Regions from separate parts of the Variovorax sp. Root434 genome, predicted to be linked through region 2. Evidence: predicted binding sites of a transcription regulator. Region 2 holds the regulator's gene; each other region holds the start of a gene.
What was found. The regulator sigma-54, encoded in region 2, starts transcription at its own class of promoters, with help from an activator protein. The targets are predictions, from matches to a motif close to TGGCANGNAANCTGCTTT.

Region 1: ASD05_RS09760 (DUF2126 domain-containing protein) is a predicted target of sigma-54. The motif match lies at 2,017-2,034, and genes of this name have one in related genera.
Region 3: ASD05_RS06375 (isopenicillin N synthase family dioxygenase) is a predicted target of sigma-54. The motif match lies at 2,213-2,230, and genes of this name have one in related genera.
Region 4: atzF (allophanate hydrolase) is a predicted target of sigma-54. The motif match lies at 1,531-1,548, and genes of this name have one in related genera.

The regions. Positions count from the first base shown of each region.
Region 1 covers NZ_LMEK01000009.1:59,806-63,695, reverse strand. Annotated here, with positions in the region: gene ASD05_RS09760 (DUF2126 domain-containing protein) at 1-1,943, opposite strand, end outside; gene ASD05_RS09755 (DNA internalization-related competence protein ComEC/Rec2) at 2,085-3,890, shown strand, end outside.
Region 2 covers NZ_LMEK01000003.1:138,409-142,298, reverse strand. Annotated here, with positions in the region: gene ASD05_RS05340 (phospholipase D family protein) at 1-1,055, opposite strand, end outside; gene rpoN (RNA polymerase factor sigma-54) at 1,066-2,643, opposite strand; gene lptB (LPS export ABC transporter ATP-binding protein) at 2,798-3,592, opposite strand; gene lptA (lipopolysaccharide transport periplasmic protein LptA) at 3,589-3,890, opposite strand, start outside.
Region 3 covers NZ_LMEK01000005.1:47,040-50,929, reverse strand. Annotated here, with positions in the region: gene ASD05_RS06385 (BMP family ABC transporter substrate-binding protein) at 1-720, opposite strand, end outside; gene ASD05_RS06380 (VOC family protein) at 788-1,174, opposite strand; gene ASD05_RS06375 (isopenicillin N synthase family dioxygenase) at 1,179-2,180, opposite strand; gene rutR (HTH-type transcriptional regulator RutR) at 2,374-3,078, shown strand; gene rutF (NADH-dependent FMN reductase RutF) at 3,233-3,781, opposite strand; gene ASD05_RS06360 (malonic semialdehyde reductase) at 3,794-3,890, opposite strand, start outside.
Region 4 covers NZ_LMEK01000002.1:98,713-102,602, forward strand. Annotated here, with positions in the region: gene atzF (allophanate hydrolase) at 1-1,502, opposite strand, end outside; gene ASD05_RS04145 (M48 family metallopeptidase) at 1,712-2,575, opposite strand; gene ASD05_RS04150 (AmpG family muropeptide MFS transporter) at 2,653-3,890, shown strand, end outside.

The sequences.
Region 1 (3,890 bases), on a different contig from region 2:
GTGACCCAGTGGGCCGATTCGCCGCGCAGTGGCTGGCGCGTGGTGGTGGACGACTTGTCGGCAGCATCGTCGGCGGCCGTGGCTGCGTCGCCTTCGCCTGCACTGCCCGGCGCCTGCATGCGCAGCGAGGCCGGCACGACGGGCGGCGTGCCGAAGGCATAGGGAACGGCGCCGCGGTCACCCTCCGCACCGCCTGCCGCCACGGCATAGCGCGCACTGTAGTCGGCCGCGCTCGGCAGTGCGCCGCGCGGCGCGGTCGGGTCGCGCTCGATCAAGTAGGGATAGTCGCCTTTGCTCGCCCACGGCTGCGAGTCGAGCGGCAGGCGGTAGCCCATGGGCGAGTCGCCCGGGATCAGGTAGAGCCGGTCGTCGCGCAAGAACCAGGGCCCGGTCTTCCAGCCGGGGCCGGCGAGCGCGGGTGCATCGCTGTTTGCGTTGCCGGGCTCGATGGGCAGCATGTAGCCGATCACCGCGTCGAGCTTCTGCGTGAACACGCGGCGCAGGCGCACGCGTTCGAGTTCGTCGTCGAGCTTCGACTCGAAGGGGTCGACGTTCACCGGCAGGCGGCGTTCGCGCCAGAGGTAGTAGTAAATGTCTTCGTAGCCGGGCTGGATGTAGCGCTCGGTCAGGCCGAGCTTGTGCGCCAGCACGGTGGTGAAGCGGCGCGCGTCCTCGCTCGTGTACTGCGTGGGAAAGCGCTCGTCGGCGAAGAGCTCGGGGTCGTGCCACAGCGTCTGGCCGTCGGCGCGCCAGAAGATCGACAGCGCCCAGCGCGGCAGCTGCTCGCCCGGGTACCACTTGCCTTGGCCGAAATGCAGGAAGCCGCCCTTGCCGTACTCGGCGCGCAGCTTGTGCACGAGTTCGGTGGCGTAGCCGCGCTTGGTGGGGCCGAGCGCGTCGGTGTTCCATTCGGGCGCGTCGCGGTCGCTGGTGGCCACGTAGGTGGGCTCGCCGCCCATGGTGAGGCGCACGTCGCCGGCCTTCAGGCGCGCATCGACGGCGTCACCCAGGGCCAGCACTTCGGACCATTGCTCTTCGGTGTAGGGCTTGGTGACGCGCGGCGATTCGTAGATGCGCGTGACCTTCATTTCATGGCCGAACTCGACCTCCGACTCATCCACGCCGCCCTCGATGGGCGCGGCGCTCGACGGCGTGGGCGTGCAGGCCAGCGGAATGTGGCCTTCGCCGGCCAGCAGGCCCGAGGTGGCGTCGAGGCCGATCCAGCCTGCGCCCGGCAGGAACACCTCGCACCAGGCGTGCAGGTCGGTGAAGTCGACCGTGGTGCCGCTCGGGCCGTCGAGCGCCTTCACGTCGGGCGTGAGCTGGATCAGGTAGCCCGAGACGAAGCGTGCGGCCAGGCCCATGTGGCGCAGCAGTTGCACCAGCAGCCAGCCCGAGTCGCGGCAGGAGCCGCTGCCGCTGGCGAGCGTTTCTTCCGGCGTCTGCACGCCGGGCTCCATGCGGATCAGGTAGTTGACGTCCTGCTGCACCTGCTGGTTGATGCCGACCAGGAAGTCGATGGTGCGCTGCTCCTTGCGGTCGACCTTGTCGAGGTAGGCCTCCAGCAGCGGAGTGACCGGGTCGGCCACGAGATAGGGCGCGAGCTCTTCGGCCTGCGAGGCCGTGTACTTGAAGGGGAAGTTCTCGGCCTGCGGCTCGAGGAAGAAGTCGAAGGGGTTGTAAACCGCCATCTCGACCACGAGGTCGACCGTGACCTTGAATTCGCGCGTCTTCTCGGGAAACACCAGCCGCGCCTGGTAGTTGGCGAACGGGTCCTGCATCCAGTTGACGAAGTGCTCGGCCGGCTCGACCCGAAGCGAGTACGAGATCACGTTGCTGCGGCAATGCGGCGCGGGCCGCAAGCGCACGACCTGTGGGCCCAGCTGCACCGGGCGGTCGTATTTGTAGTGGGTGACGTGGTGGAGAGCGGCGTGAATGGACATGCGTTTTTATGTGCAGTGCTGCGAGATTGCATCGAAAAGATGTCTCTTGTGAGACGCATACTAGCCCAGTTGCAAAGCAATTAACGCGCCACTGAGCGTGACTTTGGGGAGGGTTTGCATCATGGGTTCGGGAGTTTCTCGTTGACGCCGTTTCGCGCGTCCGGCGCCGCCGCGGGCAGATCGTGGGTGTTCGCGGCGCTGTGTGGTTCGCTGCTCGGTGCGGTCCTGCAGTTGCAGCAGGCGGGGCTTTGGCGGGCATGGGTGTATGCGGGTTTGCTGCTCGTGGCCGGGGCCGGCCTGTGGTGGCGGCGCCTGTCGGGCCGGGGGCTGTTGATGGCCTCGCTCGTGTGCGGCGCAATGGCGGGTGCGGGGCTTGCGGGATGGCGCGCCGCCGTCTACGCGAGCGGTGCGCTGGACCCGGCGCTCGAAGGGCGCGACCTGCAGGTCACCGGTGTCGTGTCGGAGATGCCCCAGCGCAGCGAGGGCGGGACGCGGTTCCGTCTGGATGTCGAGTCTGCGGGCTGGGCCGACCCCGGGGAGGAGGGGCGGCCCACCGTGCCTGATCGCATTGCCCTCGGCTGGTATTCGGAAGGCTCAGGCCTGTGGGATCGGGCGTCCGAAGGCCGGACGCCGTCGGCCAGCACCGTTGGCTCCCTCCACGCCGGCGAGCGATGGCGCCTGACGGTGCGCCTGAAGGCGCCGCACGGCAACCGCAACCCCCACGGCTTCGACAGCGAACTCTGGATGTGGGAGCAGGGCCTGCGCGCCGGCGGCCATGTGCGAACCGGCGCGCGCGATGCGGCGCCCGCGCTCGTTGCGCCTACGCGGCGGCATCCCATCGAGCGCGCACGCGAAGCCGTGCGCGACGCCGTCTTCGAACGCGTGCCCGACCGCGCCCAGGCAGGCGTGATCGCGGCCCTGGTCACCGGCGACCAGAGCGCCATCGACCGCTCGGGCTGGGACGTCTTCCGCGCCACGGGCGTGGCGCACCTGATGTCGATCTCCGGCCTGCACGTCACCATGTTCGCCTGGCTGGCCGCGCACGTCGTCGGCCTGCTCTGGCGGCGCAGCGCGCGGCTGATGCTGCGCGTGCCCGCGCAGCAGGCCGCGCTGGTGGGCGGCGTGCTGCTCGCCACGCTCTATGCGCTGTTCAGCGGCTGGGGCGTGCCTTCGCAGCGCACGGTCTGGATGCTGGCGGCGGCCGCGCTGCTGCGCCTCACGGGCCGGCGCTGGCCCTGGCCGCATGTGTGGCTGTTGACGGCGGCCGTGGTGGTCGCTCTCGATCCCTGGGCCTTGATGCAGGCGGGTTTCTGGCTCAGCTTCGTGGCGGTGGGCGTGCTGTTCGCCACCGACGCCGGGGTGCCCGGAGAGCGGAAGGCCGGCGCGTCTTTCCGGCTGCTCCAGTTCCTGCGCGAGCAGTGGGTCATCACGCTCGCGATCACGCCGCTCAGCCTGCTGCTGTTCCAGCAGGTTTCGCTGATCGGCCTGCTGGCCAATGCGGTGGCGATCCCCTGGGTCACGCTGGTGATCACGCCGCTGGCGATGCTCGGCGTGGCCGTGGCGCCGCTGTGGGACCTGGCGGCCCGCGCCGTGCAGGTGCTGGCGCTGCTGCTGCAATGGCTGGCCGGACTGCCGTATGCCACGCTCTCGGTGGCCGCGCCGCCCTGGTGGATGGCCGCCTGCGGCGTGGCCGGTGGCGCGCTGCTGGCCATGCGGCTGCCCTGGTCGCTGCGCACCCTCGGCATTCCACTGCTGCTGCCGGTGCTGCTGTGGCAGGCACCCCGGCCCGCGGCGGGCGAATTCGAACTGCTCGCTGCCGACGTCGGCCAGGGCAACGCGGTGCTCGTGCGCACCGCGACGCACAGCCTGCTCTACGACGCCGGCCCGCGCTACAGCCTGGAAAGCGATGCCGGCCATCGCGTGCTCGTGCCGTTGCTGCGGGCGTAC
Region 2 (3,890 bases):
GCGCCCGGGATCAGGTAGGGCGAGACGATGGTCACCTCGGAGCGCGCGCGGCGCATCTGCTCGACCACGTTGTAGCGCACGCTGTCGACGTCGAGCAGCGGCACGCCGCCGTAGGAGGCGGTCTTGCCGATCACGCGCTCGGGCGAATCGGCGTAGGCCTCGGCGGTGGTCCAGATCAGGCCGAGCTTGCCGGCGTTCAGGTCTTCCACCATCGGGCTGTAGCCGAGCAGGTCGTTGGGCGCGGGCTTCGGCGGCGGCGGCGTGGTGTCGGGGCCGGTGGCGGCGTCGAAGCGGCGCTGCAGCTCTTCGGCCGACAGCTCGCTGCGCACCACCGACTGGATCGGCCGCACGTAGATGCTGTTCCAGTACTGGTCGAACAGGCTGCCCAGCCGCGGGATCAGCGCGCCGGTGACGAAGGTGTCGAGGTCGAGAAAATTCTCGCCCGCGGTGCGCGTGAAGTACTGGTTGCCGATGTTGCGCCCGCCCGCCACCGCCATCGCGCCGTCGGCGATGAACAGCTTGTTGTGCATGCGCCGGTTGACGCGGCTGAAGTCGAACAGCGAGGCGGTGAAGCGCTTCAGGATGCTCGCGCGCCCGGCCGGGAACGGGTTGAACAGGCGCAGCTCGACGTTGGGCGTGGCGGCAAAGCCGAGCAGCAGTTCGTCCTCGCCCGAGGTGTAGAGATCGTCCATCAGCACCCGCACGCGCACGCCGCGCTGGGCGGCGTCGCGCAGGGTGCGCAGCAGGTAGCGGCCGGTCTCGTCGTTCTCGATCTGGTAGTACTGCACGTCGAGCGTGCGCTGGGCGCGGCGGGCCAGCTGGATGCGGGTGTCGAAGGCGAAGTCGCCACCGGGCATCAGGCGAAAACCGCTCAGGTCGGGGTCGGGCTGCGAGGCCAGCGCGAGCTTGCCGAGGGCGGTGTCGGCCGACACCGCCATGGCCTTGGTGGGTGCGCGCGGGGCCTCGTCGGGCAGGGTGGCGCAGCCGGCGAACAGCAACACCGCCGCCATGACGAAAACCCAGTGCCCACAACGCGACAGCAGGCGACGGGTCATCGGCGTCTTTCTACAGGGCTTTGCGCAGGTTGGCGGGCGCGATGCGCAGCGCCTCGCGGTACTTGGCCACGGTGCGGCGTGCGCACTCGATGCCCTGCTCTTTCAGCATCTCGGAGATCTGGCTGTCCGACAGCGGCTTCTTGATGCTCTCGGAACTCACGAACTGCTTGATCAGCGCGCGCACCGCGGTGCTCGACGCATTGCCGCCCGTCTCGGTGCCCAGCGCCGAGCCGAAGAAGTACTTGAGCTCGACGGTGCCGAACGGCGTGGCCATGTACTTGGCGGTGGTCACGCGCGAGATGGTCGACTCGTGCAGGCCCAGTTCGTCGGCGATCTCGCGCAGCACCAGCGGGCGCATCGCAAGTTCGCCATGCACGAAGTAGCTCTTCTGCCGCTCGACGATGGCATTGCTCACGCGCAGGATGGTGTCGAAACGCTGCTGGATATTCTTGATGAACCAGCGCGCCTCCTGCAGCCGCTGCGACAGCGCCTGGCTGCCCTCGCCCTTGTGCGACTTGAGCGCGCCGGCGTAGATGTCGTGCACGCGCAGGCGCGGCATCACCTCGGGGTTCAACATGACGCGGAACTTCACGTTGGTGCCGCGGCCGGTCTTGGTGACGATCACGTCGGGAATGACGATGTTGCGCTCCACGTCGACGAAGCGCCGGCCCGGCTTGGGCTCCAGCCGCGCGATGATCTGCAGCGCAGAGCGCACCAGCTCCTCGCTGCTGCGGGTGAGCGTGGCCAGGCGCTTGAAATCGCGGCGCGCAAGCAGCTCCATCGGCTGCTTGCAGACGGTGATGGCGGTCTTGCGGACCAGCGCCTCTTCGTCGGTCTCGTCCTCGCTGGCCATGGCGCGCAGCTGGATGCACAGGCATTCGCCGAGGTCGCGCGCGCCTACGCCCGCGGGCTCCAGGCTCTGCAACAGTCCGAGCGCCACCTGGAAGTGATGCACGAGGTCGTCGAACTGGTCGTTGTCGTCGCCGGCCAGGCCCGAGGCCAGCGCGGGCAGCGAGTCTTCGAGGTAGCCGTCGTCGTTGAGCGATTCGATGAGAAAGCGCAGCGCGGCGCTGTCGTTCTCGTTCAGCCGCAGGCTCAGCGCCTGGCGGTGCAGGAATGACTGCAGCGACTCCTGGCTGCGCGCGAGTTCGGTGGCGTCGGCGCGTTCGTCGTCGCCCAGGTTGTTCTGGCGCGCGGGCGCGTCGCTGCCCCACTCGCTGTCGTCGGGCGCCGCCATGTCGACGGTGCCGTCGCCCTCCCAGTCGGGCTCGCGCTCGGTGATCTCGGCAGCCGGCCCGTCGGTATCCGCCGTGGTGGTGCTGGTGGTCTCGGCGGGCGCGCTGGCGGCCGAAGGCGCGAAGTCGCTCTCGCCCTCATCGCGCGGAACCGGCGCATCGGCCGTGTCGAGCCCGAATTCCTCGCGCGCCGCTTCTTCCGCGGTGCGTTCGAGGAACGGGTTTTCGTCCAGCATCTGCTCCACTTCCTGGCTCAGTTCGAGCGTGGAAAGCTGCAACAGCCGAATGGACTGCTGCAGCTGTGGCGTCAGTGCCAGATGCTGCGAGACGCGAAGGGACAGCCCTTGCTTCATGAGGAAATGGCTCCCCCCCAGGCTGCGCGCTTCGCGCTACGCCAACCCCCTACCGGGGGCGGGCCGGCCGCTTCGGGCGGCCGTGCGCGGCGGCCCCCGCGAGGAAGCTCCGCGCGGACGGTGGCCACGATGATCCTTGACCCTCGCCGCACGATCACATCCGGAAGTGTTCGCCCAGGTACACCCTGCGTACTTCGGCGTTGTCGACGATCTCCGAGGGTGTACCTTGTGCCAGCACATGCCCGTCGCTGATGATGAACGCGTGATCGCAGATGCCCAGCGTTTCACGCACGTTGTGGTCGGTGATGAGCACGCCGATGCCGCGCTCCTTCAGGAAGCTGATGATCCGCTGGATTTCGATCACCGCGATCGGGTCGATGCCGGCGAAGGGCTCGTCCAGCAGGATGAAGCGCGGCTGGGTGGCCAGCGCGCGTGCGATCTCGACGCGGCGGCGCTCGCCGCCCGACAGCGCCAGCGCGGGCGAGTCGCGCAGGTGGTCCACCCGCAGGTCGGCCAGCAGTTCGGACAGGCGCTCTTCGATGTGCTGCTTCGACAGCGGTGCCATCTTGCCGTTGGCATCGGGCTCGCTCTGGAGCTCGAGCACGGCGCGCACGTTTTCCTCGACCGTGAGCTTGCGGAAGATCGAGGCTTCCTGCGGCAGGTAGCTCAGGCCCATGCGGGCGCGGCGGTGGATCGGCATGTGGGCGATGGGCTCGCCGTCGATGGTGATGTCGCCCGCATCGGCGCGCACCAGCCCCACGATCATGTAGAACGAGGTGGTCTTGCCCGCGCCGTTCGGCCCGAGCAGCCCGACGACTTCGCCCTTCTGCACGTCGAGCGAGACGTCCTTCACGACCGTGCGGCTGCCATAGCTCTTCTTCAGGCCGCGCGCGACCAGGCGGCTGCCCGGCGTGCTGTTGGCGTCCTGCGATACAACGGATTCGATCACTTGCGGGTTTCTCCCTCGTCACCGAGCGTGGTGCTCGGGCGCAGGCCCTTGCCGGGCGCCGGGGTGGGCGCTGGCGGCGGCGCCTTGGCGCCGGACGGGGCTCCCGCCGCGGGTGCACCCGGCGCGGTCGCGGCCTTGGGGGTCAGGATGGTCTTCACGCGGCCACCCGGGGCGGCCGCGTTGACGGCGGTGTTCGGCGGCACGGTGGAACCGTTGACCGTGTAGGTGTCGTTGCTCTGGTCGTAGACGATCAGCGCGCCCTGGCTTTCGTCGTTCGGCGTGGCGCCGATCAGGCGGC
Region 3 (3,890 bases), on a different contig from region 2:
TTCCTGCGCGACGATCTGCGGCGTGGGGCTGTCGACGTGCTGGCCGATCACGTCGGCGCCCTGGTCGATCAGCGCGGCGGCCGCGGCACGTTCCTTCACCGGGTCGTTCCAGGCGCCGGTGTAGATCACGTTGACCGTGGCGTTCGGGTTCATCTTCTGCGCGCCGAGAGCGAAGGCGTTGATGGTCCAGTTCACCACGCCGAAGGGATTGGCCGCGACGAAGCCGAGCTTGCCGGTCTTGGAGGCCGCGCCGGCCGCCATGCCGCAGAGATACTGGCTCTCGTAGGTGCGGCCGTAGAACGATTCGAGGTTGCTGCCGTTGGTGGTGCCCGAGCCGTTGAGGAAGGCCACGTCGGGGTACTTCGCGGCCAGGTCCTTGAAGCTGTCGGAGTAGCCGAAGGCCGTGCCGATCACGATGTTGGCGCCGCGCTGGATGAATTTCTCGGCCGCGGGCTTGATGGCCGAGGCGTCTTCCGGCACGTTCTCGACGAACTGGATCTTCTGGCCGATTTCCTTCTCGACCTTCGCGCGGGCTTCGTCGAAGGCCTGCGTCCAGCCGCCGTCGTTCTTCGGGCCGAAGTAGAGCATCGCGATCTTCGGCTTGTCCTTCAGCGTGAAGCCATCGGCGGCCGCGGCGGGCAGCGTGGTGAAGAACGCGCCGCCGGCCGCGATGGTCATCGCGAGGCCCAGGCCGGGAGTGAGGGTGCGCAGCTGCTGCATGGAACTACCTTTGGTGAGGGGCTTTGAAGAAAGGGAGGGACGAGAAAATCGGAGCGAGCAGTGCGCGTCACATCATGAAGTTGATGCGGAACACATTGCCTTCGGGGTCCAGCAACACCGACTGGTACCAGTTGTAGTAGGTAACGTACGGCGGCTTGACGAGCGTGGCACCCGCTTCGAGCGCAACGGGCACCATGCGGTCGACGTCGGCCTGGCTGTCGACGTCGATGTTCAGCAGGAACTTGACACCGCGCGTGTCCGAGAACTCGCTCAGGTGCAGCAGTTCGTAGGCATCGAGCGCGTTGAAGCCCAGGCTCGACTTGCCGGTGTCCAGCCCGCGGAAGATCGGCGAGCGGATCGCCTCGATCTCGGCGAAGCCGAACACGCGCTGGTAGAAGCCGCTGAGCGCGACCACGTCCTTCGCGAAGACGTTGACGTAAGACAGGTGGGCCATGCGTTCAGGCCGTCACTTTGGTGCCGCCGAAGGTCGTCTGCTTGACGAACTTCGATGTGAGGTGGTCGCCCGACGAGATGGGCGCGTACTTCGCCTCTTCGCCCGGCGCGAGGCAGCTCGGCAAGCACTCGACCATCGCGTCGTAGTTGGGCTGATGGAAGAACACCAGCGACTGCCGGCGATTGGTGCTCGCCACCTCGAAGGGCGGGTTGATCACGCGGTGCAGCGTGGACACCCACTGGTCGTTGGTCCACTGCATCATGAGGTCGGCGATGTTGACCACCAGGCCGCCTTCGACCTGCGGCACGTCGACCCACTGGCCGGCCTTGTTGAACACCTGCAGGCCCTTGTCGTCGGGCAGCACGATGGTGAGGCTGCCGTAGTCGCTGTGCGCGCCCGCACGCAGCTGGCCGGGCAGTGGCTGTTCGCGTTGAGGCGGATAGCTCAGCACGCGGAACATGCTGATGTGCCTGTCGATCTTGTCGTCGAAGAAGGTCTCGGGCAGCGACAGGCCGAGCGCGAAGACGCGCATCAGCGAGCGCGAGAGATCGCTCATTGCCTCGAAGTAGCCCTCGTAGGCTTCCTTGAAGCCTTCGATGGGCGGCCAGCTGTTGGGCTCGAAGTGCGGGCCGGCTGCGGGGCCGCGGTGGTAGTCGTCGTCGGGCACGTTCGAGGGACCGATGGAGAACGACTCCTTCAGGTCGCCGGGCGCGGCCTCTTCGAGGCTGTAGGAAAGGCCTTCCTCGCCCACTGCGCTGTAGCCGCGCACGGCGTCTTCGCGCGGGCGGTCGACCTTGCGCTTCTCTGCCAGCGGCATGTCGAAGAACCTGCGCGAGAGCGAGGACACGCGGGAGATCAGGTCCGGCGAAATGCCGTGGTTGGTGATGACGAGAAAGCCGATGCTGCGGCAGGCTTCGTCGACTTTCTTCGCGACCTCCGCCTTTCCTTCGGCGGTGCCGGCGAAGTAGGGCGCGAGATCGATGATGGGGACGGACAGCAGGGTCATGGCAGGTTCCTCATGCTTGGCATGCCTTTCGCCATGCAACGTCTGTGCCAGTTGGACCAAATGGACAAAACGCATTCGTCGCGTCAGCATGGTGCGCAACCTTGCGCCGCGAAGGCAACTGCGGCGCAAGGCGATGCACCGTGGCCTTACAGTGGTGCGCCGTTTGCCGATTCATGAACAAGAGCGAGGGAAGATGCCGAAGACCAAAGCGCTGGCCGCAAGCGCCAGCAAAGAGAGCCCGGTGCGCAAGCGCGCCAAGCCCGCGGTGCGCAGCGCGTCCGCGGTGAATCGCCGGCTGCGCCAGATCGAGGACAAGCGCAGTGCGATCCTTGGTGCAGCGCTGGGGTTGTTCTCGCGCTTCGGCCTGCACGGCACGTCGATCGACCAGGTGGCGGCGCGCGCCGATGTGTCGAAGAGCAACCTGCTCTATTACTTCGCGAACAAGGAAGAGCTTTACGTCAATGTGCTGCGCGACCTGCTGGCGCTGTGGCTCGAACCGCTGCGCGGCTTCAGCGCCGAGCAGGACCCGGGCGAGGCCATCGGCGGCTACATCCGCCGCAAGCTGGTGGTGTCGCGCGACCGGCCCGATGCGTCGCGGTTGTTCTGCCTCGAAATGATCCAGGGCGCGCCGCTGCTGCGCGACGAACTCGACCGCGAGCTGCGCACGCTGGTGGAGAAAAAATCGGAAGTGATTCGCGCATGGATCGAGGCCGGCAAGCTGGCGCCGGTCGACCCGCATCACCTGATCTTCGCGCTGTGGGCGGTGACGCAGCACTACGCGGACTTCGGCGTACAGGTGCAGGCACTGACGGGCCACACGCTGGACGATGCGGCGTTCTTCGAGCAGACCGTGGAGAACGTTCAGCGCATCGTGCTGCAGGGCATTGCGCCCCGCTGAATCTTGCCTTGCTCCCTCCCCCTCTGGGGGAGGGTTGGGGTGGGGCAAGCAGCGTGTCCATCGAGCGCTCTGCCTGCCCCCATCCCAGCCTTCCCCCAAAGGGGGAAGGAGCAATTCAAAGGCATTGCCTGCGAATGCAGAAGGGTAAGAAGCGTCAGTGCTGCGGTGGCGCCGCGATCTCGTGATAGCGCCGGTCGAAGTAGATCAAGCCTTGCGCCGCGCCGCCGATGGCGATGGCCACCGCTTCGCAGAACAGCACGTCATGCGTGCCCGCGCTCGTTGAATGCACCACGCGGCAGTCGAAGGACACGGCCGCGTTGTCGAGCATCGGCGAGCCCGTGGTCTTGTGGCTCCAGTTGCCGGCGGCGAAGCGTTCGTCCATCGGCGTCTTGCCGCCGAACAGCGCGGAGAGCGACTGGTGCCCCGCGGCCAGCACGTTCACGCACAGCACACCGTTGGCCTTGAACGCCGGGTACACCGAGGCCGAGCGGTTCAGGCACACGAGCAGCGTCGGCGGTTCGTCGGTCACGCTGCACACGGCCGAGGCCGTGAAGCCGGCGCGGCCTGCGGGGCCGTCGGTGGTGATGATGTTCACTGCGGCGCCCAGGCGCGCCATCGCATTGCGGTAGTCGGCCTTCGGCAGGCCCGTAGGCAGGCCGGGTGGGTTCGATGCTGCAGGGTGGGAGGCCATGGCGTTCAGCATGTCGTGACTCTTTCAGGCCAGCACACAGGCCTCGTCGAAGGGCAGCCGCGGCAGGCGGCCGAACACCTTCGACGCATCGCCGTGGCCCAGGTTGATGAGGAAGTTGGTG
Region 4 (3,890 bases), on a different contig from region 2:
GTGCCTTCCTCGCCTTCAGCCACGCGCCGCAGGCCGGGTTTGGGCGGCACGGTGCCCGGCAATGCGTGCAGCCTGTAGGCCGGCGACGTGATGGTGGCTTGCATCAACGTGGCGCCGCGCTCGGTGAGCTGGCTGTTGAGCGGCATGCCGGACAGATGCGCGCCGACCACGGCGATGGGCAGGGTGCCGGCATCCGGCGCGGCGAGGCCGGGAATGGCGCGCGGCGCGGGCAGCGGCAGGCCGAGGGCGCCCTGCGCGAGCCCTGTGGCGTGGTGGTAGCGCTGGCCCAGGTCGGCCAGCGCAAGGTCGCTGCCGCAGGGGCCGATCAGCGTGATGCCGAACGGCAGGCCGTCCGCGCGCAGGCTGCTGGGCACGGAGAGCGCGGCGTAGTCGAGCAGGTTGACGAAGTTGGTGTACGCGCCAAGGTTGCGGTTGAGCACCACCGGATCGGCACGCATCTGCTCACGGGTGTAGTGCGTGGGCGCGGTGGGCACGAGCAGCACGTCGATGTCGCGCCACATCGGCTCGACCTGCTGCGCAATGGCGCGCAGCCGCGTCTGGGCTTCGAACACGTCGGCGGCGGTGTAGCTGCGGCCGCTCGCGAAGATGCCGCGCACGGGCTCGATCACTTCGTCGCCATGCGCGTCGAAGAACTCGCGCACCGCGGCGTAGCGTTCGGCGACGAGCGCACTTTCATAGAGCAGCGCGGCAGCCTCCGCAAGCGGGGCGTAGGGAATGGTGACGGGCGAGCCACCCATTGCCAGCAGCCGCGCAGTCGCGTCGTTGAACGCCTGCTCGGCGGCGGCGTCGCCGAAGAAGCTCAGCCTGTCGGGCACGCCGAAGCGGAAGTGCGCTGGCAGCGGCTCGCGGCGCAAAGCCAGGTCGCGCGAATAGGGGTCGCGCGCGTCGTGGCCGGCGCAAGCGAGCAGCACGTCGACCGCGGTGGCGACGGTGCGCGCAAAGATGGAGACGCAGTCCGCGCTCTGCGCAGCGGGCACCACGCCGAAGGTGCTCAGCAGGCCGCGCGAGGGCTTCAGGCCGACGATGTTGTTGAGCCCGGCCGGCACGCGGCCCGAGCCCGCGGTGTCGGTGCCCAGCGCAAAGTCGACCTCGCCGGCCGCCACCACGTAGGCCGAGCCCGAGCTGGAGCCGCCCGAGACATAGCGCGCGTCGAAGGCATTGGGCACCTCGCCGTAAGGCGAGCGCGTGCCGTTCAGGCCGCAGGCGAACTGGTCGAGGTTGGTCTTGCCAGCCAGCGATGCACCGGCTTCGAGCAGGCGCTGCACCACGGCCGCGTGGACCGGGGGCAGGCGGTCAAAGGCCGGACAGGCGGCGGTGGTGGGCACGCCGGCCACGTCGATGTTGTCCTTGACCGCGAAGCGCAGCCCGGCGAGCGGCAGGACGGAGCCGGGGGCTTCGCCAGCCCGGGCGTGCGCCATGGGCTGCGCGAACCTGGCGATCCAGGCGGCGGCGGGCGATCCATCTTCTTCATGCACCATCATCAGGCATCCAAACATGTGTACAAGTTGAGATGCAAGCGGCGTGCCAGCGGCGACGCGAGGTCGCGCGGATCAATTCAGGGGATGGGGGCGTTGCTCCCTCTCCCCTGGGGGAGAGGGTTGGGGTGAGGGCAGGTGCGGGCGAAGAAGCGCGGCCCTCGTATGAAGGCCGCCACCCTCACCTCTGCCCAGGGGAGAGGGAGTCAGGCAAGTCAGCTCTTCTTCGCGTCCCGGTAGAGCGTCTCCACCTTCGGCAGGGTCGCCTCCAGCTTCGCGATGCGGTCCGGCCCGCTCGGGTGCGTCGAGAGGAAGCTCAGCCCGCCCTGGTTCTTCGACGCCGTGGCCATCTTCTGCCACAGCGACACCGATGCCTTCGGGTCATAGCCCGCACGTGCCGCGAGTTCGAGCCCCACGAGGTCGGCCTCCGACTCATCGCTGCGGCTGAACTTGAGCGTGAGGAGCTGCGTGCCGGCGCGCGCCGCCAGGTCGCCCATCTGCCCCAGTCCGAGCAGCTGCGCACCGATGGAGAGCGCCGCGCCCGTGCCCGCGCTCTTGGCGAGGCGGGCACGCGCATGCTCGCGCAGCGCGTGGGCCATCTCGTGGCCCATGACCATCGCGACCTCGTCGTCCGTGAGCTTGAGCTGTTCGAGGATGCCGGTGAAGAAGGCGATCTTGCCGCCGGGCATGCAGAAGGCGTTGATCTGCTTGCTGCCGATCAGGTTGACCTCCCACTTCCAGTCGCGGGCGCGCGAATTCCAGGGCGTGGCGAAGGGAATGAGGCGCTTCGCGATGGCGCGCAGGCGCTGCAGCTGCGGGTTGTCGTCGCCCGCGAGCGCGTTCTTGGCGCGCGCCTGTTCGAGCAGCTGGCCGTACTGCTGCACGCCGGCTGCCTCGATCCTGTCGGCCGGCACGAGGTTGCGCGCGACCGAGGCATTGCCGACATTGACCTGCGCCAGCGCCGTGCCGCTGAAGGCGGCGCCGGCGGCCGCCAGCAGGAAGGCCCGCCGGGGATTCCATGCGGAAGCGGCGGTAGCGGTGGAGATGGCGGAAACAGGGAGATCGCATCGTGTGCACATAGGAGCCGGATCATAGGAACAAATGAAGACAAAGGCCGGGCCGACGCCCCCCTGCACTCATGGACAATCCGAGGCTCATGTCCGTACCTTCCGCAGAAACCCCCACCGCCTCTTCCCCGCCCTGGCGCGACGCGCTGAAGGTCTACCTGGAGCCCGCCACCCTGCGCATGCTGGCGTTGGGTTTCTCGGCCGGGCTGCCGCTGCTGCTGGTGCTGGGCACCCTGAGTTTTCGCCTGCGCGAAGCGGGCATCGACCGCACAACCATCGGCTACCTGAGCTGGGTCGGGCTGGCCTACGGCTTCAAGTGGGTCTGGGCACCGCTGGTCGACCGGCTGCCGCTGCCGCCGCTGACCACGCTGCTCGGACGCCGGCGCGGCTGGCTGCTGCTGGCGCAGTGCGTGGTGATCGCCGGCCTGATCGGCATGGCGCTGAACGACCCGCGCCAGGGCCTCGCGCCGCTGATCTGGTGCGCGCTGCTGGTGGCCTTCGGCTCGGCCACGCAGGACATCGCGCTGGACGCCTTCCGCATCGAGTCGGCCGAAACCCGCAAGCAGGCCGCGCTCGCCGCCGCCTACCAGACGGGCTACCGGCTCGCGATGATCTGGGCCGGCGCCGGGGTGCTGTGGGTGGCGGCCTGGGCCGAGATGTCGGTGGCCGAAGCCGCCACCGCCGGCTACCAGAACGGCGCCTGGAAGACGGCGTACCTGGTGATGGCCGCTTCGATGGCGGTGGGGGTGCTAACGGTGCTGCTGTCGCCCGAACCGGTGCGCCGCGTGCTGCCCAAGGCGAAGAACGCGGCCGAATGGCTGCGCAGCGTGCTCATCGAGCCCTTCGCCGACTTCATCCGCCGCTACCGGTGGCAGGCCGCGCTGATCCTCTCGCTGATCGCCATCTACCGCATCAGCGACGTGGTGATGGGCATCATGGCCAACCCTTTTTACGTGGACATGGGCTTCACCAAGGATCAGGTGGCCACAGTCAGCAAGATCTACGGCGTGATCATGACGCTGGTGGGCGCCTTCGTCGGCGGCGTGCTGTCGATGCGCCTGGGCGTGATGCGGGTGCTGATGCTGGGCGCGGTGCTGAGCGCGGCCAGCAACCTGCTGTTCGCGTGGCTGGCCTCGCGCGGGCACGATCTGACGGCGCTGATCGCGGTGGTCTCGGCCGACAACCTGGCCGGCGGCATCGCCTCGGCGGCCTTCATCGCCTACCTGTCGAGCCTGACCAACATCAGCTACTCGGCCACGCAGTACGCCCTGTTCAGCTCGCTGATGCTGCTGCTGCCGAAGTTCATCGCCGGCTATTCGGGCGCCTT